3 regions of the Cellulosimicrobium sp. G4 BAM 1002 genome follow, and region 2 is predicted to be linked to each of the others. Evidence: riboswitches for the same ligand, from Rfam matches in the RefSeq annotation. Region 2 holds a riboswitch; each other region holds the start of a gene.
What was found. Region 2 has a riboswitch for thiamine pyrophosphate ahead of ACMXGY_RS18355 (thiamine ABC transporter substrate-binding protein). Riboswitches for the same ligand answer to the same signal wherever they lie in the genome.

Region 1 (7,227 bases), 2.0 Mb from region 2:
AGCTCGTCGAGGAGATCGCGCGGCTCGTCGGGTACGACGAGATCCCGTCGGTCCTCCCGGCCGCACCGGGCGGCCGCGGGCTGACCCGCGAGCAGCGCGTGCGTCGTTCGGTCGCGCGGGCGCTCGCGGAGGACGGGTTCGTCGAGACGCTGAGTTACCCGTTCGTCGGGGACGCCGAGCACGACGCCCTGCGCCTGCCCGCGGACGACGACCGCCGTCGGGCGCTGCGCCTGCTCAACCCGATCGCCGACGACCGGCCCCTGATGCGCACGGACGTGCTCAGCACGCTGCTGGAGACGGTGCGCCGCAACGTCGGCCGCGGCCTGACGGACGTCGCGCTGTTCGAGGTCGGGCTCGTGACGCACCCGCGCCCGGGCGCCCCGGGCGCTCCTGCACTGCCAGGGGGCGTGCGGCCGAGCGACGAGGACCTCGCGGCGATCGCTGCCGCCGTGCCGGACCAGCCGCGCCACGTCGCAGGCGTCCTCGTCGGGCGGCGCGAGCGCGCCGGTTGGTGGGGACCGGGCCGTGCGGCGGACTGGACGGACGCGCTGGCCGCGGCCCGCCTGGTCGCCGACCGCGTGGGTGCGGAGGTGACGGTCGTCGCCGACACCACGCGTGCCCCGTTCCACCCCGGGCGCTGTGCCCGCCTCGAGCTCGCGGACGGGACCGTCGTCGGGCACGCGGGCGAGCTGCACCCGAAGGTGCTCGAGAACCTCGGGCTGCCGGCCCGCTCGGTGGCGTTCGAGCTCGACCTGTCGGCGCTCGTCGCCGGGTCGCAGGACACGCCGGTACAGGCGACGCCGGTGTCCGCATTCCCCGCCGCCAAGGAGGACCTCGCGTTCGTCGTGGACGCGGCGGTCACCGCCGAGGCGCTGCGGGCGGCCGTGGCCGAGGGTGCGGGCGACCTGCTCGAGGACCTCGCGCTGTTCGACGTGTTCACCGGCGAGCAGGTGGGCGAGGGCCGCAAGTCGCTCGCGTTCTCCCTGCGCCTGCGCGCCGCGGACAGGACGCTGACCGCCGACGACGTCGCGCGCGTGCGCGAGGGCGCGGTCGCCGCGGCACGAGAGCGCGTGGGCGCGGAGCTCCGCGCGTGAGCGCCGTCGAGGACCGCCCGGGCACGCCGGTGCAGACCGTCGCGCCCGCGCGCACGGCGCTCGTCACGGGGGCGTCGCGCGGCATCGGCCGGGCGGTCGCCGTGGGCCTGGCCGCCGCGGGCCTCGACGTGGCGCTGCTCGCGCGCGACGCGGACCGGCTCGCGGCCGTCGCCGACGAGATCGCCGGGCTCGACCACGGCGCCGGGCGCGCCGTCGTCGTGACGGCGGACGTGACGGACCCGGGGTCGGTGGCGACCGCGGTCGCCGCGGCCGAGGACGCGCTCGGGAGCCTCGACCTGCTCGTGAACAACGCGGGCCGAGTCGACGCCGAGGTCCCGCTGTGGGAGGCCGACCCCGACGAGTGGTGGGCGGTCCTCGAGACGAACGTGCGCGGGCCGTTCCTGCTCGCCCGTGCGGTGGTGCCGGGGATGCTCGCGCGCGGCGGCGGCCGCGTCGTCGACCTCAACAGCGGCGCGGGCTCGCACGACATGGACGGGGCGAGCGCGTACAACGCCAGCAAGACCGCGCTCCTGCGCCTCGGTGCCAACCTGCACCGGTCGGGGTCCGCACACGGGCTGCGGACGTTCGAGGTGGCGCCGGGCGTCGTGCGGACGGACATGACCGCATCGATGGTCATGCACGAGGGCCGCACCGAGTGGACCCCCGTCGAGCGGACGGTCGAGATGGTCGTCGCGATCGCGCGCGGTGAGCTCGACGCGTTCTCCGGCGCGTTCGTCCGCGTGACGCACGACTCGCCGGCGTCGCTCCGCGCGGCGGTCGACGCGGCGGCCGCCGGAGAGGGCGTCGTCCCGGGAGCGGACGGCCGTCGTCTGCGCGTCACGCGGTGGGGCGAGGAGGACCCGATGCCCGGAGAGCTCCCGAGCCGCTGACCCTTCCACCGCCACGCCCTGCGCCGCAGAAGCCTCGCCGACGCCGTCCGACCCTCGGGTCGGGCGGCGTCCGCGCGTGCGCCGTCCGGACGCCGTGCCGCGGGGAGGGCGGTACATGTCACGCCGTGGTTAGTTGAGCATTCACCTTCTGATCCGCGATGCTGATCTGGACACCTGACCAGAACCGGGCGGACGCAGACGTCGCGGCTCGACAGCGACGCCTGGAGCGACAGATGACGACGACACGGCCGGTCCGACAGTGGAACGGCATGACCGTGCCCGACGCGGGGACCTACGTCCTCGACGAGGCGCACAAGCGCGTCGGCTTCCAGGGCCAGCACATGATGGTCTCGCCCGTGCGCGGGGAGTTCACCCGGGCGAGCGCGACGGTCCTCGTCGGCGACGACCCGCTCGCCTCGGCCGTCAGCGCGACCATCGACGCCGCGAGCCTCACGACGCACCACGAGGAGCGCGACGTCCACCTGCGCAGCGCCGACTTCCTCGACGTCGAGACCTACCCGACGCTCGAGTTCCGCAGCACGTCGGTCACGTGGCAGGGCAGCCAGGACGACCAGATCCTCTCGTGGGCGCGCCTGCGCAACCGCTCGCCGGAGCGCGCCGAGCTCTCCGCGGACCGTGTGCAGGCGGCCGCCGCTCCGGCGCGCTTCCTCGTGAGCGGACTCCTCACGATCCGGGACGTCACCCACCGGATCGACCTGACGATGCAGTACGGCGGGGCGCGGCGCGACCCCTACGGGCGCGACATCTTCGGCTTCCACGCGACCGGCGAGTTCGACCGCGAGGACTACGGGCTCGTCTGGAACGTGCTGCTCGAGACCGGCGGGTTCCTCGTCGGCAAGAAGGTCACGCTCGAGATCGCGGGGGAGGCGATCCACCAGGCGTGAGCCGCCCGCTAGCATGAGCGCACGACACGGGGTGCCCCGGGAGGGCCGGGGCTGAGATCACACCCGTCGAACCTGATCTAGCTCGTACTAGCGAAGGGATGTCCGGCGATGACGCTCGCCCTGCCCGCACCGTCCTCCTCCTCCGCCCCCGGGCCGTCGCGCCCGCGCGTCCTGTCCGTCGCGGGCACCGACCCGACCGGCGGGGCGGGGATCCAGGCCGACCTCAAGACGTTCTGCGCCCACGGGGCGTACGGGATGGCCGTGACGACAGCGCTCGTCGCGCAGAACACGCACGGTGTGCGGTCGGTGCACGTGCCCGGCCCGGACTTCCTCCGCGCGCAGCTCGACGCCGTGTCGGACGACGTCGAGATCGACGCCGTGAAGATCGGGATGGTGGCCGACGCCGAGAACGCGCACGCGATCGGGGCGTGGCTCGACGACCTGGGGGTCGCTCGGGCCGCCGTCGGGGCCCGTCGCCCGTGGGTCGTCCTCGACCCCGTCATGGTCGCGACGTCGGGCCACCGGCTGCTCGACGCCGGCGCCGAGCAGGCCGTGCGAGACCTCGCGACACGGTCCGACGTCGTGACGCCCAACCTCCCCGAGCTCGCCGTCCTCGCGGAGCAGGCCGTCGCCACGACGTGGGACGACGCGCTGCGCCAGGCGAGCGGGTACGCCACGACGAGCGGCGCCGTCGTGCTGCTCAAGGGCGGGCACCTCACCGGCGCGACCTCGCCGGACGCGCTCGTCGTGCCGGGCGGGCGCTCGGGCACGGGATCGGGCACCGCGCCGGCGGTGACGACGTTCGACGCGGAGCGCGTGGACACGCTGCACACCCACGGCACGGGGTGCTCGCTGTCGGCGGCGCTCGCGGCCCTGCGCCCGCAGCGAGAGAGCTGGGACGAGGCGGTCGGGGAGGCCAAGGAGTGGCTCACGGGCGCGCTCCGGGCGGGGGCTGCGCTCCGGGTCGGGACCGGGCGCGGCCCGGTGGACCACCTGCACGCGCTTCAGGCGCGCGCGACGTCCGAGGTCGTCCCGGCCGGGTAGACGCACTCCGTGCCCGGCGGCCACCACCGCCAACGGGACTCGACCTGGGCCTCGCTGACGCCCTCCGGCCGCTCGGCGACGCACCGCTCCTCGCCCTGGCGCACGCCGATCGTCAGGTAGTAGGCGACGAACGTCCCCGTGACCAGGACGGCGAGCACCGTCACCGCGCGTCGGAGCGCGGGGGAGGGGCCGCCGTCGGACCCTTCCCCGGGGCGCGGTGGCACCCAGTCCCAGCTCATGCGGTTTCCGTGCTCGCGTCGGCTGCCGACGGCGTCGCGGTCGGGACGAGCAGCACCTTGCCCGTCGTGGCGCGCCCCTCGAGCGCGCGGTGCGCGTCGGCCGCCTCGGCGAGCGGGAACGTCGCGCCGACGCGGACGTGGAGCGTGCCGCCCGCCACGGCGCCGAGCACCTCGGTCGCGCGCTCGACGAGCTCGGTGCGCGTCGCCGTGTGGTCGGCGAGCTTGGGGCGCGTGAGGAACAGCGACCCGCCCGCGTTGAGGCGCTGCGGGTCGAACGGCGGCACCTGGCCCGACGACCCGCCGAACAGGACCAGCGTGCCCCGCCGGTGCAGGGACGCGAGCGACGCGTCGAACGTGTCCTTGCCGACCGAGTCGTACGCCGCGGCCACGCCCTCGCCGCCCGTGAGCCCGCGCACGACCTCGGGCAGCTCCGTGGCGAGGTCCGCGAACGCCGTGTACTGGATCACGTGCTCGGCGCCCGCGCCCCGCGAGAGCTCGGCCTTCTCGGGCGTGGATACCGTCGAGATGACGTGCGCGCCGCGCGCGACGAGCATCTGGGTCAGCAGCAGGCCGACGCCGCCGGCCCCCGCGTGCACGAGGACGCGGTCGCCCGGCTGCACGGGGTAGGACGACGTGCACAGGTAGTGCGCCGTCAGGCCCTGGAGCGCGACGGCCGTCGCGTCCTCGAACGACACCGCTTCCGGCACGTGCAGCGCCTCGCGGGCCGCGACGACGACGAGCTCCGCGTACGACCCCGATGCCTCGGTCCACACGACCCGGTCGCCGGCCGCGAACTCCTCGACCCCCTCGCCGACCTCGACGACCGTCCCGGCGCCCTCGCTGCCGACGACGTGCGGGTAGTCCATCGCGTACGTGCCGGACCGCTTGTACGTGTCGATGAAGTTCACGCCCGCCACCGCCGCGCGGACGAGCAGCTCGCCCGGTCCCGGCGACGGGTCGGGCAGCTCGGTGTACTCCAGGACCTCGGGGCCACCCGCCTCGCGGGCCACGATCGCGTGCATGGCTCCACCCTAGGGCCGCGGGGTCGGGTCTACGGCCCGCGTGGTCGGGGCGGCTAGACGGCCCGCGTGGTCGGGCGGGTGGTCGGGGCGGGTCGTGTGCTCGGGCTGCCGCGCCGTCGCCCTGGTCCGTCGTCCTCGCTTCGTGGAGCGCGGCTCTGACGCCCTTCGCACACGACCCGCCCCGACCCTCGTCGGCTCGCCATCTCCTGCCCCGACCTTCACGGCTCAACCTCGGTCGGGGGTTTCGTGCGCCCGCTCGCGCGGGCGATGTCGGTGGCGGGTGGGAGCTTCGGGTCATGAGCACCCACGAGCACGGCATCCACCACTCCATCGACTACGTCGAGCTTCCTGTCACGGACCTCGCCGCCGCGCAGGCGTTCTACGGTGCGGCGTTCGGCTGGGAGTTCGTCCCCTACGGCCCGGAGTACGCCGGCATCCGCACGTCGGCGGAGGCCGGGCAGGACGAGGCGGGAGGACTGCGCCTCGCCGAGAGGAGCGACGTCACGCGAGGCGGCCCGTTCGTCCTGATGTTCTCCGAGGACCTCGACGCGACCGTCGCCGCGGTGACCGCCGCCGGGGGAGAGGTCGTGAGCGGACCCTACGACTTCCCGGGCGGTCGCAGGTTCCACTTCCTCGACCCGAGCGGCAACGAGCTGGGCGTCTGGGCGACCGCCTGACCCGGATCGACAGGGCCGACCGCGGCGACCGGACCGACGGCAAACCGGACCGGCAGACGAGCGGTGGGGGCGGACCGTGTGCGAAGGACGTCAGGGCGCGCTCGTGGAGCGAGGACGAGGGAGCAGGGCGACGGCGCGCCAGTCCGAGCACACGGTCCGCCCTCTCCGCGGACCCGACCACCAGCGGACCCGCGGCATGGCTGAGTGCATAAGTATGTATAGTGATGCATATGACTATCAGAGTCGCGGTCGCGGGTGCGTCCGGTTACGCGGGCGGGGAGACGCTCCGCCTGCTCGCCGGGCACCCCGAGGTGGAGGTCGGCGCCGTCACGGCGCACAGCAACGCGGGCTCGCTGCTCGGTGAGCACCAGCCGCACCTGCGCTCCCTCGCCGACCGCGTGCTGCTCCCCACGACCGTCGAGAACCTCGTGGGCCACGACGTCGTCGTGCTGGCACTGCCGCACGGCGCGTCGGGCGAGATCGCGGCCCAGCTCCCGGACGACGTGCTCGTCCTCGACCTGGGTGCGGACCACCGGCTCGAGTCGGCGACGGACTGGCAGGCGTTCTACGGCTCGGAGCACGCGGGCACCTGGCCGTACGGCCTGCCGGAGCTGCTGCTCACGCGCGGCACGACCGCAGGCGCGAGCGAGACGAAGCAGCGCGAGGTCCTCGCGGGCGCGCGCCGCGTCGCGGTACCCGGCTGCAACGTCACGGCCGTGACGCTCGGGATCCAGCCCGGCATCGCTGCAGGGCTCGTCGAGGGCCAGGACCTCGTCGCGGTGCTCGCGAACGGCTACTCCGGCGCGGGGAAGTCGCTCAAGGGGCACCTCCTCGCGTCCGAGGCGCTCGGGTCGGCCCAGCCGTACGCCGTCGGCGGCTCGCACCGGCACATCCCCGAGATCGCGCAGAACCTGCGCTCCGCGGGCGCGCCCGCCGTGAGCATCTCGTTCACGCCGACGCTCGTGCCGATGTCGCGCGGCATCCTCGCCACCGTCACGGCCCGCCTGTCCGACGTCGCGGCGCGCCTCGCGCCGGGCGAGGTCGCCGCGCGCGTGAGGCAGGCCTGGGAGGACGCGTACGTCGGCGAGCCCTTCGTCCGTGTCCTGCCCGAGGGGCAGTGGCCGACGACGGCCATGACCCTCGGCGCGAACACGGCCCTCGTCCAGGTCGCGGTCGACCACGCCGCGGGTCGCGTCGTCACCGTCACGGCGATCGACAACCTCGTCAAGGGCACCGCGGGCGCCGCGGTGCAGTCCATGAACATCGCGCTCGGCCTGCCGCAGGCGCTGGGCCTCACGACCGAAGGGGTCGCCCCGTGACCGTCACCTCGCCACTCGGCTTCCGGGCCGCCGGCGT
Region 2 (7,227 bases):
AGGAGCCGGCCGACGTCCATGACGGCGACGCGGTCGGCGACGGTGAACGCCTCGTCGTGGTCGTGGGTGACGAAGACGGCCGTCGTGCCGGTGGCCAGCAGCGCCTCGCGGAGGTCGAGCGCGAGGCGCTCGCGCAGCCCGCGGTCGAGCGCGGAGAGCGGTTCGTCGAGAAGGAGGAGCCGCGGGCGCGGCGCGAGGGACCGCGCGAGCGCGACCCGCTGCCGCTCTCCCCCGCTGAGCGTCGCGACGGCGCGCCGATCGTACCCGGCCAGCCCGACGACGTCGAGCAGCTCGGTCACGCGCGCGTCGCGCTCGCCGCGGGGCAGGCCCGCGATCCCGTACGCGACGTTGCCCGCGACGTCGCGGTGCGGGAAGAGCTGGCCCTCCTGGAACATGAGCCCGAACCCGCGGCGGTGCACAGGTACCCCGCCGAGGTCGCGTCCGTCCCAGGTGACGGCGCCCGAGGCGACGGGCTCGAGCCCCGCGACCGCGCGCAGCAGGCTCGACTTGCCGCACCCGCTCGGCCCGAGCAGGGCGAGCACCTCGCCGGGCGCGACGTCGAGCGTGACGCCCGCGACGGCCGTGGTGCCGGGGTCCGTGCGCGCGCCCCGGCCGTCGCGCCCGCCGTAGCGCACGACGACGTCGCGCACCGCGAGCCCGCCGCCCTCACCGGGCATGTGGGCGGGCGCCGCGTCGGGGCGCGACGGCTCCGGCGAGCCCGCGCGCGCGGGGGCGGGGTCGGTCTGCACCATCAGAACTCTCCTCCGGGTCGGTCTCCGCGCAACCGCTCGGCGAGCAGCATCACGGTCGCGGTGAGCACCGCGAGGACGACGCTCGCGGCGAGCGCCATGCCGTAGTTCTCGGCCCCGGGGCGCCCGATGAGCCGGAAGATGACCACCGGCAGGGTGGCGCTGTCGGGGCGGGCGAGGAACGACGTCGCGCCGAACTCCCCGAGCGAGACGGCGAACGCGAACCCCACCGCGAGGCCGAGCGACCGCGCGGCGATCGGTCCGTCGACCGTGCGGAACACGCGCCCGGGGGTGGCCCCGAGGGTCGCGGCAGCCTCGCGCAGGCGCGGGTCGATCGCGCGCAGCGTCGGCAGGACGGTGCGCACGACGAGCGGCGTCGCGACGACCGCCTGCGCGATCGGCACGAGCAGGCCCGACGTGCGCAGGTCGACGTCGATCCCGAGCGGCCGGTCGAGGGTGAGCAGGAACCCGAAGCCCACGGTGACCGCGGAGACGCCGAGGGGCAGCATGAACACGGAGTCGAGCACGGAGATCGCCCGGCGCCCGCCCCGCGAGCGCGGCCGTCGGGACACGACGAGCGCGACGAGCCCCCCGATCACGACCGCGAGGACCGTCGCGAGCGTTGCCGTGCGCAGCGAGTTGCCCGCGGCCTCCCACACGGTGACGGACAGCGCGTTGCGCCCGCCCGTCGTGCCGAGGTTCGCGTAGTTGTCGAGGCCCCACCCGCCGCCCGGCACCCGGAACGACCGCACGAGGAGCGTGCCGAGCGGGAGGCCGACCAGCACCACGACGACCGCGGCCGTGAGCGCCGCGGGGGCGAGGTCGCCGGTGGGGCGGCCGTCGCGCCACAGCGTCAGCGGGTGGGCGGACGAGGCCGCCGCCGACAGGTTCAGCGCCCGCTCGCGCCTCGCACGCGTGCGGTTCGCGACCGTGAGCGCCGCGGCCACGACGACGAGCTGCACGACCGACAGCACCGCGGCGGTGCGCAGGTCGAGGAACTGGGTGGTCTGGATCCAGATCTCCGTCTCGATCGTCCCGTAGCGGATGCCGCCGAGGACGAGGACGACGCCGAACGCCGTCGCGCAGAAGAGGAAGACGATCGACGCGGCGCTCGCGATCGCGGGCGTCAGCGCCGGGAGCGTGACGGTGCGGAACGCGCGCCACGGGGTCGCCCCGAGGGCTCGCGCCGCCTGCTCGGCGCGGGGGTCGAGGTGCTCCCACATCCCGCCGACCGTGCGCACCACCACGGAGTAGTTGAAGAACACGAGCGCCACGACGATCGCCGCGAACGTCTCGTCGAGCTCCAGGAACCCGAGCGGCCCGCCCTGCACGAGCAGCGACCGGAAGGCCACCCCGACGACGACGGTCGGCAGCACGAACGGCACCGTCACGAGAGCCCGCACCACCCGGCGTCCGCGGAACCGGCACCGGTACAGCACGTACGCGCCGGGGACGCCGAGCAGCACGGAGAGGACCGTGCCGAGCACGGCCTGCCACAGCGTGAGCCCGATGATGCGCCACGTCCGCGGCTGCGAGAACACCTCGGCGAACCCGGACAGGTCGAGCCCGCCGTCGTCCCCGACGAACCCGCGCGCCACGAGCGTGACGACGGGCCACGCGAAGAACACCCCGAGGAACACGAGCGGCACCGCCGCCGCGACCCCCCAGGCCACCGCGCGCCCGAGACGACCCCGCCAGGGCGCCCGAGCCCTCACCACGGTTCTACCTCGCGCGACCACGGTTCTACCTCGGCAGACCACGGTTCTACCTCGCGACGTAGAACGCTGGTCGTGCGCGAAGGCGAGACGACGGCCGAGGCGGTGGGGGCGGCGTCGGATGCGAAGGGCGTCGAGGCCGCGCTCGAGAACCCACGCCCGACGAACGGAGGCGACGGCGCGGCCAGCCCGAGCACCGACGCCGCCCCCGCCGCCGGACCCGACCCGGTCGCCCACCCCAGCCCGGGGCTCAGTCGACGACGGTCGCCGTCCATGCCTTGATCCACTCGTCGCGGTGCGCCGAGATGTCCTCGGGCGCGACCTCGAACGGCTCGCCGGCGAGCGGGGCGAACTCGGCCCAGCCGTCGGGCAGCGCGACGGTGTCGTCGGCGGGGTACATGTACATGGACCCGGGCACGTCGGCCTGGAACGTCTCGCTCACGAGGAAGTCGAGGAGCTGGCGCGCGCCGTCGGGGTTCTCGGCGTTCGCGAGCACGCCGGCGTACTCGACCTGGCGGAAGCAGGTGTCGAGCAGCGCGCCGGTCGTGGACGCGGAGCCGTCCTCGGTGAGCGTGAACGCGGGCGACGTGGAGTAGGACAGCACGAGCGGGCGCGGGCCGGCGCCCTCGGAGCCGGAGAAGTCGACGTAGTAGGCGTCGGACCAGCCGTCGACGACCTTGACGCCGTTGGCGCGCAGGTCGGCCCAGTAGTCCTGCCAGCCGTCCTCGCCGAACGCGCCGACGGTCGCGAGCAGGAACGCGAGCCCGGGCGACGACGTCGCGGGGTTCGTGACGACGAGCAGGTCCTGGTACTCGGGCTTCGTGAGGTCCTCGAGCGTGACCGGCTCGGGGATCCCCGCCTCGGAGAACCAGGCGTGGTCCACGTTGACGCACACGTCGCCGCGGTCGATCGCGGTGAGCTCGTCGCCGTCGCCGACGGCGTAGGACGCGGCCGAGTCGGACAGCCCGGCGGGCACGTACGGCTCGAGGACGCCCTCGTCGATCGCGCGCGACGCGAACGTGTTGTCGATCCCGAACACGACGTCGCCGAGCGGCGAGTCCTTGGTGAGGATGAGCTGGTTGACGAGCGCGCCGCCGTCACCGGGCGCGACCTGCTCCACCTCGAGCCCGCTCTCCTCCTCGAACGCGGCGAGCACGTCGTCGCTCACCGCGAACGAGTCGTGGGTCACGAGAGTCACGGTGCCGCCGCCCGACGACGCGTCGTCACCCCCGGTGGCGTCGTCGCCGCCGCTGCACGCGGCAAAGGCGAGCAGGGCGAGCGTCATCGCCGTCGCGGTGGTGGCCAGGCGGGCGGGGCGCGCGTGGGTCCGCAGGCTCCGGCTGCTGCCGACGGTGTGCTGCATGTGTCCTCCCTGGACGTTCAGGAGGGGTCCACCGGCGCGCACAGGACCACGGTGGGTGTGCGCGCAGGTGATCGAGATCCCGACTTCCTCCACCGGTGCTAACCGGATCAGGTTCGAGGGTCTGCGGTGGTCCGCACTCTCAGCTCCTCCAGGAGCTCCCCTGTCGTTCCCCTCGAGCCTACACCGGAACGCCCGCCGGCCCGTGACCGGCGGAGCCACCCTGAGAAGACCCTGAGCGCCCCCGCGCCGGGACCAGGGAGAGGTCCGGGAGGTTCCCCGATGCCCGGGCACGGGTGTCCGCGCCAGGGTCGATGGTGACCGGGCCGCCCTGGCCCGGTCACCATCAGCAGGAGGAGAAGTGACCATGAGCAGCGCACCGACCGCCGCGGTCGTCACGGAGGGAAGCATCGAGCGCGGCACCACACCGGACGCGATCGCCACGGCCCGGGGCCTGGTGAAGACCTACGGGCGCGGGGAGGCGGGCGTCCGTGCGCTCGACGGCGTCGACGTCGACCTCGAGCGCGGGCGCCTCACCGCGATCATGGGGCCCTCGGGCTCCGGCAAGTCGACGCTCATGCACTGCCTCGCAGGGCTGGACTCCCCCACGTCGGGCACCGTCGTCGTCGACGGCGAGACGGTCTCGGCGATGAGCGAGCGGCGGCTGACGCGTCTGCGCCGGACGCGCATCGGCTTCGTGTTCCAGTCGTTCAACCTCGTCCCGACGCTCACGGCGGAGGAGAACATCGTCCTGCCGCTCGCGATCGCGCGCCGGCCCGTGGACCGGGAGTGGTTCGAGCGCGTGGTCGACGCCGTGGGCCTCCGCCCGCGGCTCGGGCACCGGCCGGCCGAGCTCTCCGGCGGGCAGCAGCAGCGCGTCGCGTGCGCGCGGGCGCTCGTCTCCCGCCCCGCGGTGGTGTTCGCGGACGAGCCGACGGGAAACCTCGACTCGCGCGCGGCCGCGGAGGTGCTCGGGTTCCTGCGCTCCTCCGTGGACGACCTCGGCCAGTCCGTCGCGATGGTCACGCACGACCCGACGGCGGCGTCGTACGCGCACCGCGTGCTGTTCCTCGCGGACGGGCGCCTCGTCACGGAGCTGCGCGACCCCACGCCGCAGGGCGTCCTCGACACCCTCGGCGAGCTGACCCCGGCGACACCGGGCAGCGCCGCGCACGCACCGGCGGTCGTCCGGTGATGGGGCGGATCGCGGTGCGCGGCGTGCGCGCGCACGGCGCCCAGCTCGTGCTGTCGGTGCTCGCCGTGGCGATCGGCGTCGCGTTCGTCACCGGCACGTTCGCGCTGCGCGCGATGCTCGCCTCGACGTTCGACGGGATCGTCGCGTCCTCGATCCAGGCCGACGCGTACGTGCGCGGCGGGACGAGCACCGGGACGGCGCTCGAGTCGTCGTCCGCCCAGCTCGGCGGCGCGCGCAGCCTCGTCCCCGCGGAGCTCGCGGACGAGCTCGGCGCACGCGACGACGTCGCGCTCGCGCTCCCCGAGGTCAGCGGTCCCGCGGTGCTCGTCGGCGCCGACGGCACCGCCGTGCTCAGCGCGCAGGCACCGAGCATGGCGATCGCCTACGACCCGCGCGACCCCGGCCCGGAGGTCGTCGACGGTCGCGCCCCGCGCGACGGCGCCGAGGTCGCGCTGGAGTCGGGGACCCTCGAGGCGTCCGGGCTCGCGGTCGGCGACACGACCGACGTCGTGCTGGGCGACGCGGTGCAGCCGGTCCGCGTCGTCGGCGAGGTCTCGCTGTCCGCGCCGATGGCCGGCGCGACGATCGTGCTGCTCGACGCCTGGACCGCCGCCGCGACGTTCGCACCCGACGGCCTCGTCCCGTCGATCGCCCTGTACTCCGCGGACGGCACGGCACCTGACGCCCTGGTCGACGCCGTCGCCGACGACCTGCCCGACGGCGCCGAGGCGGTCACGGGTGCGGAGCTGCGCGAGGAGACGAGCAGCGCGATCGCCGACCAGCTCGGCTTCGTCTCGACGTTCCTGCTCGTGTTCGCCGCGCTCGCGCTGTTCGTCGGGACGTTCATCATCACCAACACGTTCGCGATGCACGTGCGCCGCCGCACGCGGGAGCTCGCGCTCCTGCGCGCCGTCGGGGCCTCGCCCGCGCAGGTCTTCGGCTCGGTGCTGGGGCAGGCCGCGGTCGTCGGGGTGGTCGGCGCGGTGCTGGGCGTGGCGGCCGGGTTCGGCCTCGCCGAGCTCGCGCGTGCCGGGATCGGCGCGGTCGGGATGGAGCTCTCCGGCTCGCTGCCCGTGACGACCGTCGGGATCGTCGTCCCGCTCGTGGTCGGCGTGGTCGTCTCGATAGTCGCCGCCGCCCTGCCGGCGCGGCGCGCGGCCCTCGTGCGGCCGGTGGAGGCGATGCGTCAGGACGCCGTGCGGCCCGCCGGACCGGGCGTCGTCCGCACGGTCGCGGGCGCGCTCGCGCTGCTCGCCGGCGCGGGGCTCGTCGTCGGCGCGGCGGCGGCCGGGAGCGACGGGGCACCGCTGCTCGGGCTGGGCGCCGTCGGGGTCATCGCAGGTGTCCTCCTGCTCGCTCCGCTCGCGGTCGGTCCGGTGCTGAGGGTGCTCGCGGCGCCGTTCGTCGCGCTCGCCCGCCCGCTCGGCGGCCTCGCGCGCGGCAACGTCACGCGGCAGCCTCGCCGCACGGCCGCGACCGCGGGGGCGCTGCTCGTCGGCATGGCGCTCGTCTCGACGACGTCGGTCCTCGCGTTCTCGGCACGCGAGTCCGTGACCGGCATCGTCGACGAGGAGACGGCTGCCGACCTTGTCGTCCGGTCCGCGACGCCGTACCTGCCCGAGGGCGTCGCGGACGACGTGCGGGCCGTGCCCGGCGTCGCGTCGGCCGACCTCACGACGTACGGGCCGGTGACCGTGGACGACGAGCCGCAGCTCGTCGTCGGCTTCCCCGCCGAGGGCTTCGGCCGATCCGTGCGCACGACCGCGACGGAGGGCGACCTCGGAGCGTTCGCGCGCGGCGAGGCCGCCGTCATGGCCGACGCGCTCGAGGAGCACGGCTGGGAGCTGGGCGACGTGGTCACGATCGCCGACCCCGCGCGCCCGGGCACCCCTGCGCAGGACGTCCGGATCGGGGTCGTGATCGACTCCCACGCGTTCACCGTCGACATGCTCCTGCCCCCGGACGTCGCGGCGGCCGTCGGCGCGACCGCCCCCGAGATGCTGTTCCTCGACCTCGAGCCGGGGGCCGACCCCGGCGCCGTCCGCCAAGACGTGTCCGACGCCGTCGCGCCGTACGTCGTCGCGTCGGTGCTCGACGCCGAGGAGTTCGCCGGGGAGGTCGCGTCCCAGGTCGAGTCGATCCTCGCGATCGTCTACGCGCTCCTGGGGCTCTCGGTCCTCGTGGCCGTGCTCGGGATCGTCAACACGC
Region 3 (7,227 bases), 580 kb from region 2:
CGTATGGACGTGGCGTCGTCCACGTGGGACGAGGCCCTGCGCCGCCGCATGCTGACGTTCACGTTCGTCGGTGGCGGGTTCGCGGGCATCGAGGCGCTCGCCGAGATCGAGGACATGGCTCGCTACGCGACCAAGAACTACGCCACGATCGAGGAGAAGGACCTCCGCTTCGTCATGATCGAGGGCGCCGGTCGCATCCTGCCCGAGCTCAGCGAGCCCATGGCCCTCTACGCGCTCGACGAGCTCAAGAAGCGCGGCATCGAGTTCCACCTCAGCACGTTCCTGTCCTCGTGCGTCGACGGCCACGTCGTCACGTCCACGGGCGTCGAGTTCGACTCCGACACGATCGTGTGGACCGCGGGCGTCAAGGCAAACCCGGTCATCAAGGAGGCGTCCGACCTCCCTGTCGACAAGATGGGCCGCGTCACCGTGCTCCCGACGCTCCAGGTCGCCGACGCGGACGGCGTCGTCGTGCCGAACGCGTGGGCCGCGGGCGACTGCGCCGCCGTGCCGGACGTGCTCAACCCCGGCAAGTTCTGCCCCCCGAACGCCCAGCACGCGATCCGCGAGGCCACGCGCCTGGCGGACAACCTCGCGCTCGAGCTGCACAGCGAGCCCCCGGTCGAGTACCGCCACAAGAACGTCGGTACGGTCGCGTCGCTCGGTCTGTACAAGGGTGTCGCCGAGCTCTTCGGCGTGTTCAAGCTCCGCGGGACGCTCGCGTGGCTCATGCACCGCGGCTACCACGTCATGGCGATGCCGACGGGCAACCGCAAGATCCGCATCTTCATCGGCTGGATGGGCCAGTTCCTCATGGGCCGCGAGCTCGTGTCCCTCGGTTCGCTGCACGACCCGCGCGCCGAGTTCCGCGCGGCGTCCGTGCCGCCGAAGAAGGACGGCGAGCCGGTCAAGCAGACCGCCCAGGGATCGGCGGCGGCCGCGGAGTCCGGCACCGGCACCGTGGACGCGGACGACAGGACGCCGGCGGCCAAGGCCTCCTGACGCCGCCGGGCTCCGGCCTGGCACAGCTGCCCGACGTCGAGGGGCGAGCCGCGTGCGCGGCTCGCCCCTCGACGCGTCCCGGTAGGGTCGGGCGCAGCCCCCATAGCCCAACTGGCAGAGGCGGCCGGCTTAAACCCGGCGCAGTGCGGGTTCGAGTCCCGCTGGGGGCACCGTCACGAGAGCCCCGTCGGCCCGTCCGGCTCGGCGGGCGGCGCGGCCTCCTGGCCGAGGACCACGACGTTGCCGTCGGGGTCCTGCACGCGCGCGACGCGCTCTCCCCACGGCTGGTCGGTCGGCGGCTGGGTCACGGGGACGCCCGCCGCGGCGAGATGCTCGACGGCGCGGTCGCAGTCGTCGACGTACACCCACAGCGCGGTGCGGGCGACGCCCTCGGGCATCGAGCCGTCGTCGAGCCCGATCCCGAGCGGGGAGCCGCCCACGTGCACGCTCACGTAGACGGGAGGGCCGTCGTCGGGGAACGCGTACTCGACCGTCCCGCGCAGCAGGTCGCGGTAGAAGCCGAGCGACCGCTCGACGTCGGCCACGGAGAGGATGGGGAACAGGCTGCGGAACATCGTCGCCTCCAGCACGGGCGCACGCGCAGGTGCGCGCGGTCCTCGATGCCTCCATGGTCGCGCCCCGACCACGCTCCCGCGCGACGGACGTCCGTGCGACGCGGCCGGGCCGCTGCTAGGGTGCCGACGAACCACGCGGGGTGTCCCGCCCGGGCGACGAGCCCGGGCCGAGGGACTGAGACGAGCGGTACGGCCGCCCGGACCCGTCGAACCTGATCTCGCTAGCACGAGCGGAGGAACGTGGGCATGTCGACGCCTGCTGCCATCACCCTGAACCCTGTCCTCGCGGAGGACCCGACCGTCCTCGTGCCGGACGGCGAGGACGGCTTCACCGCCGACCTCGGCCGCCGGTACGTGCACCTGTTCACCGAGTTCTACGACCACCCGTTCCTCGCGGGGCTGCGCGACGGGTCGGTCGACCCGGTGTCCGTGCGGCACTACGTGGGCCAGGACCACCAGTACCTCACGGCGTACCTGCGCTGCTACGGGCTCGGCATGACGCTAGCGCCGGACCGCGAGTGGGCCAGCTGGTTCCACGACAAGGCCGGGTTCCTGCTCGACGACGAGTCGCACGCCCACCACGCGATGTGCGACTTCCTCGGCCTCACGTACGAGGAGGCGCAGACGACGCGCCTCGCGCCGAGCGCGCAGGCGTACGTCGACCACATGCTCGAGGCCGGCCGCGACTCGCTCGGCGTGCTGCTCGCCGCGTTGCTGCCGTGCCCGTGGACGTACATCTGGTCGGCGCGCCGGTTCTGGCTCGCCGAGCGCCCGACGACGCCGGGAGCGATCGCGGACGACCATCCCCTCGCGGGCTGGTGGGAGTTCTACGCGGCCGAGCGCACCGACGGTGTGCTCGCCGACCTGCGCGCCCGCTTCGACGCGCTCGCGGCGGACGCGGGGGAGGCCGAGCGTGCGCGCATGGAGCGCGCGTTCGAGCTGAGCTGCCGGCACGAGATCCGGTTCTGGCAGATGGCGTGGTCGCTCGAGGAGTGGTGAGCCCGCCGCGCCGGCGGTGACGGTGGCTGCCGGGCGCCCGACGTCGTCCCTTACGCCAGGAGCAGATCCTCGCCCGGGTGCTCGGCACCCGGGCGAGGCGCGGGTAGCGTGGCGAGCACCGCGGGGAGCCGGCGGACGACGGACGGGGAGAACGATGAGCGGGACGACGGGGCACCACACCGCCCGGCGGGACGGCGCGCGACCGGAGCCGTTGCTGCGCCACGTCATCGGCGGGATCCTCCGGCGGGCGCGGCTCGCGCAGGGGCGGACCCTCGTCGACGTCGCCGCCGCGGCCCGGGTCTCGACCGCCTACCTGTCCGAGGTGGAGCGCGGCCGCAAGGAGGCGTCGTCGGAGGTGCTCGCCGCGGTGTGCGGTGCGCTCGGCATCCGGCTCGTCGACCTGGTCGCGCGCACCGGCGAGGAGCTGCGGCCCGTCGCCCCGGTGCGTGTGCTCTCGTCCGTCCGTGGGCGCGGCGGGTTGTCTGCCCCGCGCCACGCCGGACCTGCAGGAGCGCCCGTCCGCGACCTCCCGGTCGCCCGCGGCACGACGTCGGTCCGCACCCTCGGTCGGGCCGGAGACGTGCTGCTCGTCGCGGCCTGAGTCCGTGAGGGCCGCTCGAGCGGCGGGGTCGATGCCGCGTGTCGCACCGTGGGGGTGGCTGCGGGGCGCCGTTACCGTCGGATCATGACGGAGCAGCACACCGCGCAGGGCACGGCAGGGCTGGTCGCGACGGAGCCCCGGGACGAGCCCGCGCGTCTTCAGGACCTCGTCGACGACGCCGCGTTCCTCTCGCACGAGCACCAGCTCCACCTCGTCGACCGGCACGGCGACGACGCCTGGAACGCCGAGATGTCGAGCGGGACGTTCACCTTCACGGCCGCGTCCGGAACCACGACGGACTGCCGCCTGCAGTTCCTCGGGACCGCCGCGCCCGGACCGGGCAGCTGGATGTGGTCCTGGCACAACGTCAACGGCTTCCCCGACGACGTGCTGCGCGCCGCCGAGCGGACTCGTGCGACGGGCCTGCCCGAGGCGACGGAGGCCGAGCTCACCCTCGCGGACGACCTGCCGTACCGGCTCGCCCTCGCGGCGAAGGCGACCACCGGCTCCTTCACGCACTACAGCGCGCCCGTCGGCGGCGGCACGCGCGCGTGGTTCCTCCTCGAGCACCCGGGCCTCGACCTGCCCGAGCCGAGCGTGCCGCGCGTCGTGCGCACCTTGAGCGAGGGCCTGCTCTCGGTGACGGTCGTCGACCACCGACGCGCCGTGACGTCGTACGCCGCAGGCCGGGGCCTGCCGCTCGCCGCGCGGGGCGACGACGCCGTGGTGCTCACGGTCCCGGACGGGGCCGTCACCGTGCGGTTCGACGACGCGGGCCGGATCTCCGGCATCCAGGCGGCCGCGGACCGGAGGACGGAGCCGGAGCCGGAACCGGAACCGGAATCGGGGACGGACACCGAGGACGAGGTCACCGCCGCGGTCGGCGACGCTGACCCCGAGCCGGACCCCGAGCCCGAGCCCGGCCCGCAGGCCGAGTCCGAGCCGCAGCCGGAGCCCGCGCGGGACCCGGAAGGGCAGGAGCCCGAGCCGCGCCGTCGGTCCTGGTTCCGACGGCGCGGCTGAGCTCACGCCGCGGCTCGGCCTGCCACCAGCTTGCGCGACGTGACCACCGCGTCGGCGACGCCGTACTCGACGGCCTGACGCGCGGTGAGGACGAGGTCGCGGTCGGTGTCGGCACGCAGCCGCTCGACCGTCTGGCCGGTGTGCCGCGCGAGCACCTCCTCGGTCTCGGACCGGATGCGCAGGATCTCCTCGGCCTGGATCGACAGGTCGGAGATGGTGCCCTCCGCCCCGCCCGAGGGCTGGTGCAGCAGCACGCGCGAGTGCTCGAGGACGAACCGCTTGCCGGGCGTCCCGGCGGCGAGCAGCACCGCCGCGGCGGACGCCGCCTGGCCCATGCAGATGGTGGACACGTCGCAGCGCACGAACTGCATCGTGTCGTAGATCGCCATGAGCGCGGTGGCGGAGCCGCCGGGGGAGTTGATGTACAGCCCGATCTCCTGGTCGGGGGCGTCGGACTCGAGGTGCAGGAGCTGGGCCATGACGACGTTCGCGACGCCGTCGTCGATCTCGGTGCCGAGGAACACGATGCGCTCGGACAGCAGGCGGGAGAAGACGTCGAACGCGCGCTCGCCGAGCGGGGTCTTCTCGACCACGGTCGGGATCGTGTAGCTCGCCATCACAGGCCCACCTTCCGCGCCGTGCGGGCGGGACGGACGTCGTCGACGGACTCGACGATCCGGTCGACCATGCCGTACTCGAGCGCCTGCTGCGCCGTGAACCAGCGGTCGCGGTCGGAGTCGTCGGCGATCGTCTCGACGCTCTGGCCCGTGCTCTCGGCGGTGAGGCGGTGCATGAGGCCCTTGGTGTAGACGAGGTTCTCGGCCTGGATCGCGATGTCGACGGCGGTCCCGCCGATGCCCGCGGACGGCTGGTGCATCATGATGCGCGCGTGCGGCAGGGCGTACCGCTTGCCGGGCGTGCCCGCGCACAGCAGGAACTGGCCCATGCTCGCCGCGAAGCCCATGGCGACGGTCGACACGTCGTTGGGGACGAGCCGCATCGTGTCGTAGATCGCGAGCCCGGCGCTCACCGAGCCGCCGGGGGAGTTGACGTACAGCGCGATGTCGGCGCGCGGGTCCTCCGCCGAGAGCAGGAGGAGCTGCGCGCACAGGCGGTTCGCGACGGCGTCGTCGACGGCGGTGCCGAGGACGACGATGCGCTGGTGCAGCAGGCGCGTCGTGAGCTGGTCGTCGAAGGACGACGCGGGCGCGGCGGTGGCCTCAGCGCGCGGGGCAAGCGTGCGAGGTCGGTCGGAGTGCGGCCGGTCGGTAAGGTGCGTGGTCATGCCCCCACCCTGGCCCTCGGGAGGGCGGGGCGGGAGGCTGATCTGCCGTCGGCGGATGTGCCGACGGCAGATCGATCACCCCTGCTGTCGTGGCGTCACAGGATCGGCCACGGCTTGGATTCGACCACGATTCCACTGGGCGCGGGCGAGATGCTCACGGTCACCTGGGCCGTGCGCTGCGTGCCGTACGGGTTCCCCAGGATGCACCCGAGGTCGACATAGCTGCCGGCCGCGAGGTACCGCGACCAGGTGTAGCTCCCGACCCGGTTGCCGTCGTAGTAGCACTGGAAGTCGTACGTTCCCGAGGGGAACGTCGCGTTCGCGTTGACGCGGAAGACCGTGCACATGTGGCCGACGCAGTTGCCGTAGCCCGGTTGTGTGTCCTGCTGCGGGCCGCGGGTCACCCAGATGGTCGGTGGGACGGGCCTCGGGTCCGTGCGGATCGTGACACCGCTGCTCCAGGGCCCACAACCCGCGGCGTTGCACGCCTGAGCGATGAGGGTGAAGGTCTGGTCGTAGTCGCTGCCGACGTTGACCGTGGTCCCGCTGCCCGAGGTGTTCTGGCTCCCGGACAGCTGCCAGTTGTACCGCGTGACGCCGTTGCCGCCGTTGGACGACGGTGCCGTGATGGTGAAGGTCCCGGTCGTCGCGCCGGTCTTGTTCGGGTTGATCCCCGGAGCGCTGGGCTTCTCGTACGCGTTGATCGACGGGGACGCCGGGCTCGAGGTCGACGTGCCGCCTGCGTTCGTGGCGGTGACGGTGAAGGTGTACGAACCAGGGTTGAGCCCGGTGAAGTCGACCGACGTCCCGTTGACCTGCCGGGTCGTCCCGCCCGGTGACACCGTCACGGTGTACGAGGTGATCGGGCTGCCGTTGGCGTCGGCCGCGCCCCAGGACACGCGCGGGATGCCGCTGTCCTGCGACGACGAGCCGACGTTCTGCACGCTGGGCCTGGGCGGCGCTTCCGGCCGTCCGTACGGGACGACGGCCGCGGACTGCGCGCTCTTCGCGGTCTCGCCGGCCTTGTTCTCGGCCGTGACCGTGAACGAGTACGAGGACTCGTTGTCGAGACCGGTCGCCTTGTGGCTCAGACCCGTGAGTGCGAGCGCGGCGCCGTCGGCCGCGCCGTTCTTGTACCGCTGCAAGCGGTACGTCTTGATCGCGTCGCCGTTCTCGTTCGGCTGCTCCCACGACACGTCGATCGAGCCGCCGTTGAGCGGGGTGTCCGCCGCGCGGACCGCTCGCGGCGCCGTCGGCACCTCCGGGACTCCGGCGGGAATCTCGTCGGCGGAGTACTCGCCCCACTCCGACGGGTCAGGTGCGCGGTTCACGGCCTGGACGCGCACCCGGTAGGCGACGCCGTTCTCGAGGCCCGTCCACACGACCTGGTTCCCCGTGAGGGCCGTCATCTGGATCGCGCCGGACTTCGGGGCCGGGGAGATCTCGAGGTTGACCGTCTCGATGGCCGACCGGTCCGTGTAGGTCTTGTTCGTCCAGGTGACGGTGAGCGACTTGTCGCCGAACTCGAGCTTCGGGGCGGCGGGCGGGTCGGGCTTCTCGTCCGGGCGTGCGACGGCGGAGGCCGGGGAGGCGGGTCCGTCGCCGACGGCGTTCGTGGCAAACACGGTGAACGTGTACTCGACGTTGTTCGTCAGGCCGTCGAGGGTGCAGGTGGTGGTGCCGCACGCCTTCTCGTACCCGTTCTGGGAGCGCACGGTGTACCCGGTGATGTCGGCGCCGTT

Region 1: another riboswitch for thiamine pyrophosphate. It lies ahead of thiD (bifunctional hydroxymethylpyrimidine kinase/phosphomethylpyrimidine kinase); the one in region 2 lies ahead of ACMXGY_RS18355 (thiamine ABC transporter substrate-binding protein).
Region 3: another riboswitch for thiamine pyrophosphate. It lies ahead of ACMXGY_RS15880 (TenA family protein); the one in region 2 lies ahead of ACMXGY_RS18355 (thiamine ABC transporter substrate-binding protein).

The regions. Positions count from the first base shown of each region.
Region 1 covers NZ_CP182109.1:2,085,835-2,093,061, forward strand. The annotation lists gene pheT (phenylalanine--tRNA ligase subunit beta) at 1-1,094, shown strand, start outside; gene ACMXGY_RS09390 (SDR family oxidoreductase) at 1,091-1,984, shown strand; gene ACMXGY_RS09395 (YceI family protein) at 2,218-2,889, shown strand; TPP riboswitch at 2,907-3,005, shown strand; gene thiD (bifunctional hydroxymethylpyrimidine kinase/phosphomethylpyrimidine kinase) at 2,998-3,933, shown strand; gene ACMXGY_RS09405 (hypothetical protein) at 3,894-4,172, opposite strand; gene ACMXGY_RS09410 (quinone oxidoreductase family protein) at 4,169-5,194, opposite strand; gene ACMXGY_RS09415 (VOC family protein) at 5,491-5,871, shown strand; gene argC (N-acetyl-gamma-glutamyl-phosphate reductase) at 6,096-7,190, shown strand; gene argJ (bifunctional glutamate N-acetyltransferase/amino-acid acetyltransferase ArgJ) at 7,187-7,227, shown strand, end outside.
Region 2 covers NZ_CP182109.1:4,117,680-4,124,906, forward strand. The annotation lists gene ACMXGY_RS18345 (ABC transporter ATP-binding protein) at 1-752, opposite strand, end outside; gene ACMXGY_RS18350 (ABC transporter permease) at 752-2,422, opposite strand; gene ACMXGY_RS18355 (thiamine ABC transporter substrate-binding protein) at 2,715-3,827, opposite strand; TPP riboswitch at 3,895-3,999, opposite strand; gene ACMXGY_RS18360 (ABC transporter ATP-binding protein) at 4,192-5,019, shown strand; gene ACMXGY_RS18365 (ABC transporter permease) at 5,019-7,227, shown strand, end outside.
Region 3 covers NZ_CP182109.1:3,536,175-3,543,401, reverse strand. The annotation lists gene ACMXGY_RS15895 (NAD(P)/FAD-dependent oxidoreductase) at 1-1,002, shown strand, start outside; tRNA gene ACMXGY_RS15890 (tRNA-Leu) at 1,099-1,172, shown strand; gene ACMXGY_RS15885 (VOC family protein) at 1,176-1,577, opposite strand; TPP riboswitch at 1,704-1,833, shown strand; gene ACMXGY_RS15880 (TenA family protein) at 1,824-2,576, shown strand; gene ACMXGY_RS15875 (helix-turn-helix domain-containing protein) at 2,731-3,177, shown strand; gene ACMXGY_RS15870 (DUF6882 domain-containing protein) at 3,262-4,200, shown strand; gene ACMXGY_RS15865 (ClpP family protease) at 4,203-4,817, opposite strand; gene ACMXGY_RS15860 (ClpP family protease) at 4,817-5,485, opposite strand; gene ACMXGY_RS15855 (Ig-like domain-containing protein) at 5,581-7,227, opposite strand, start outside.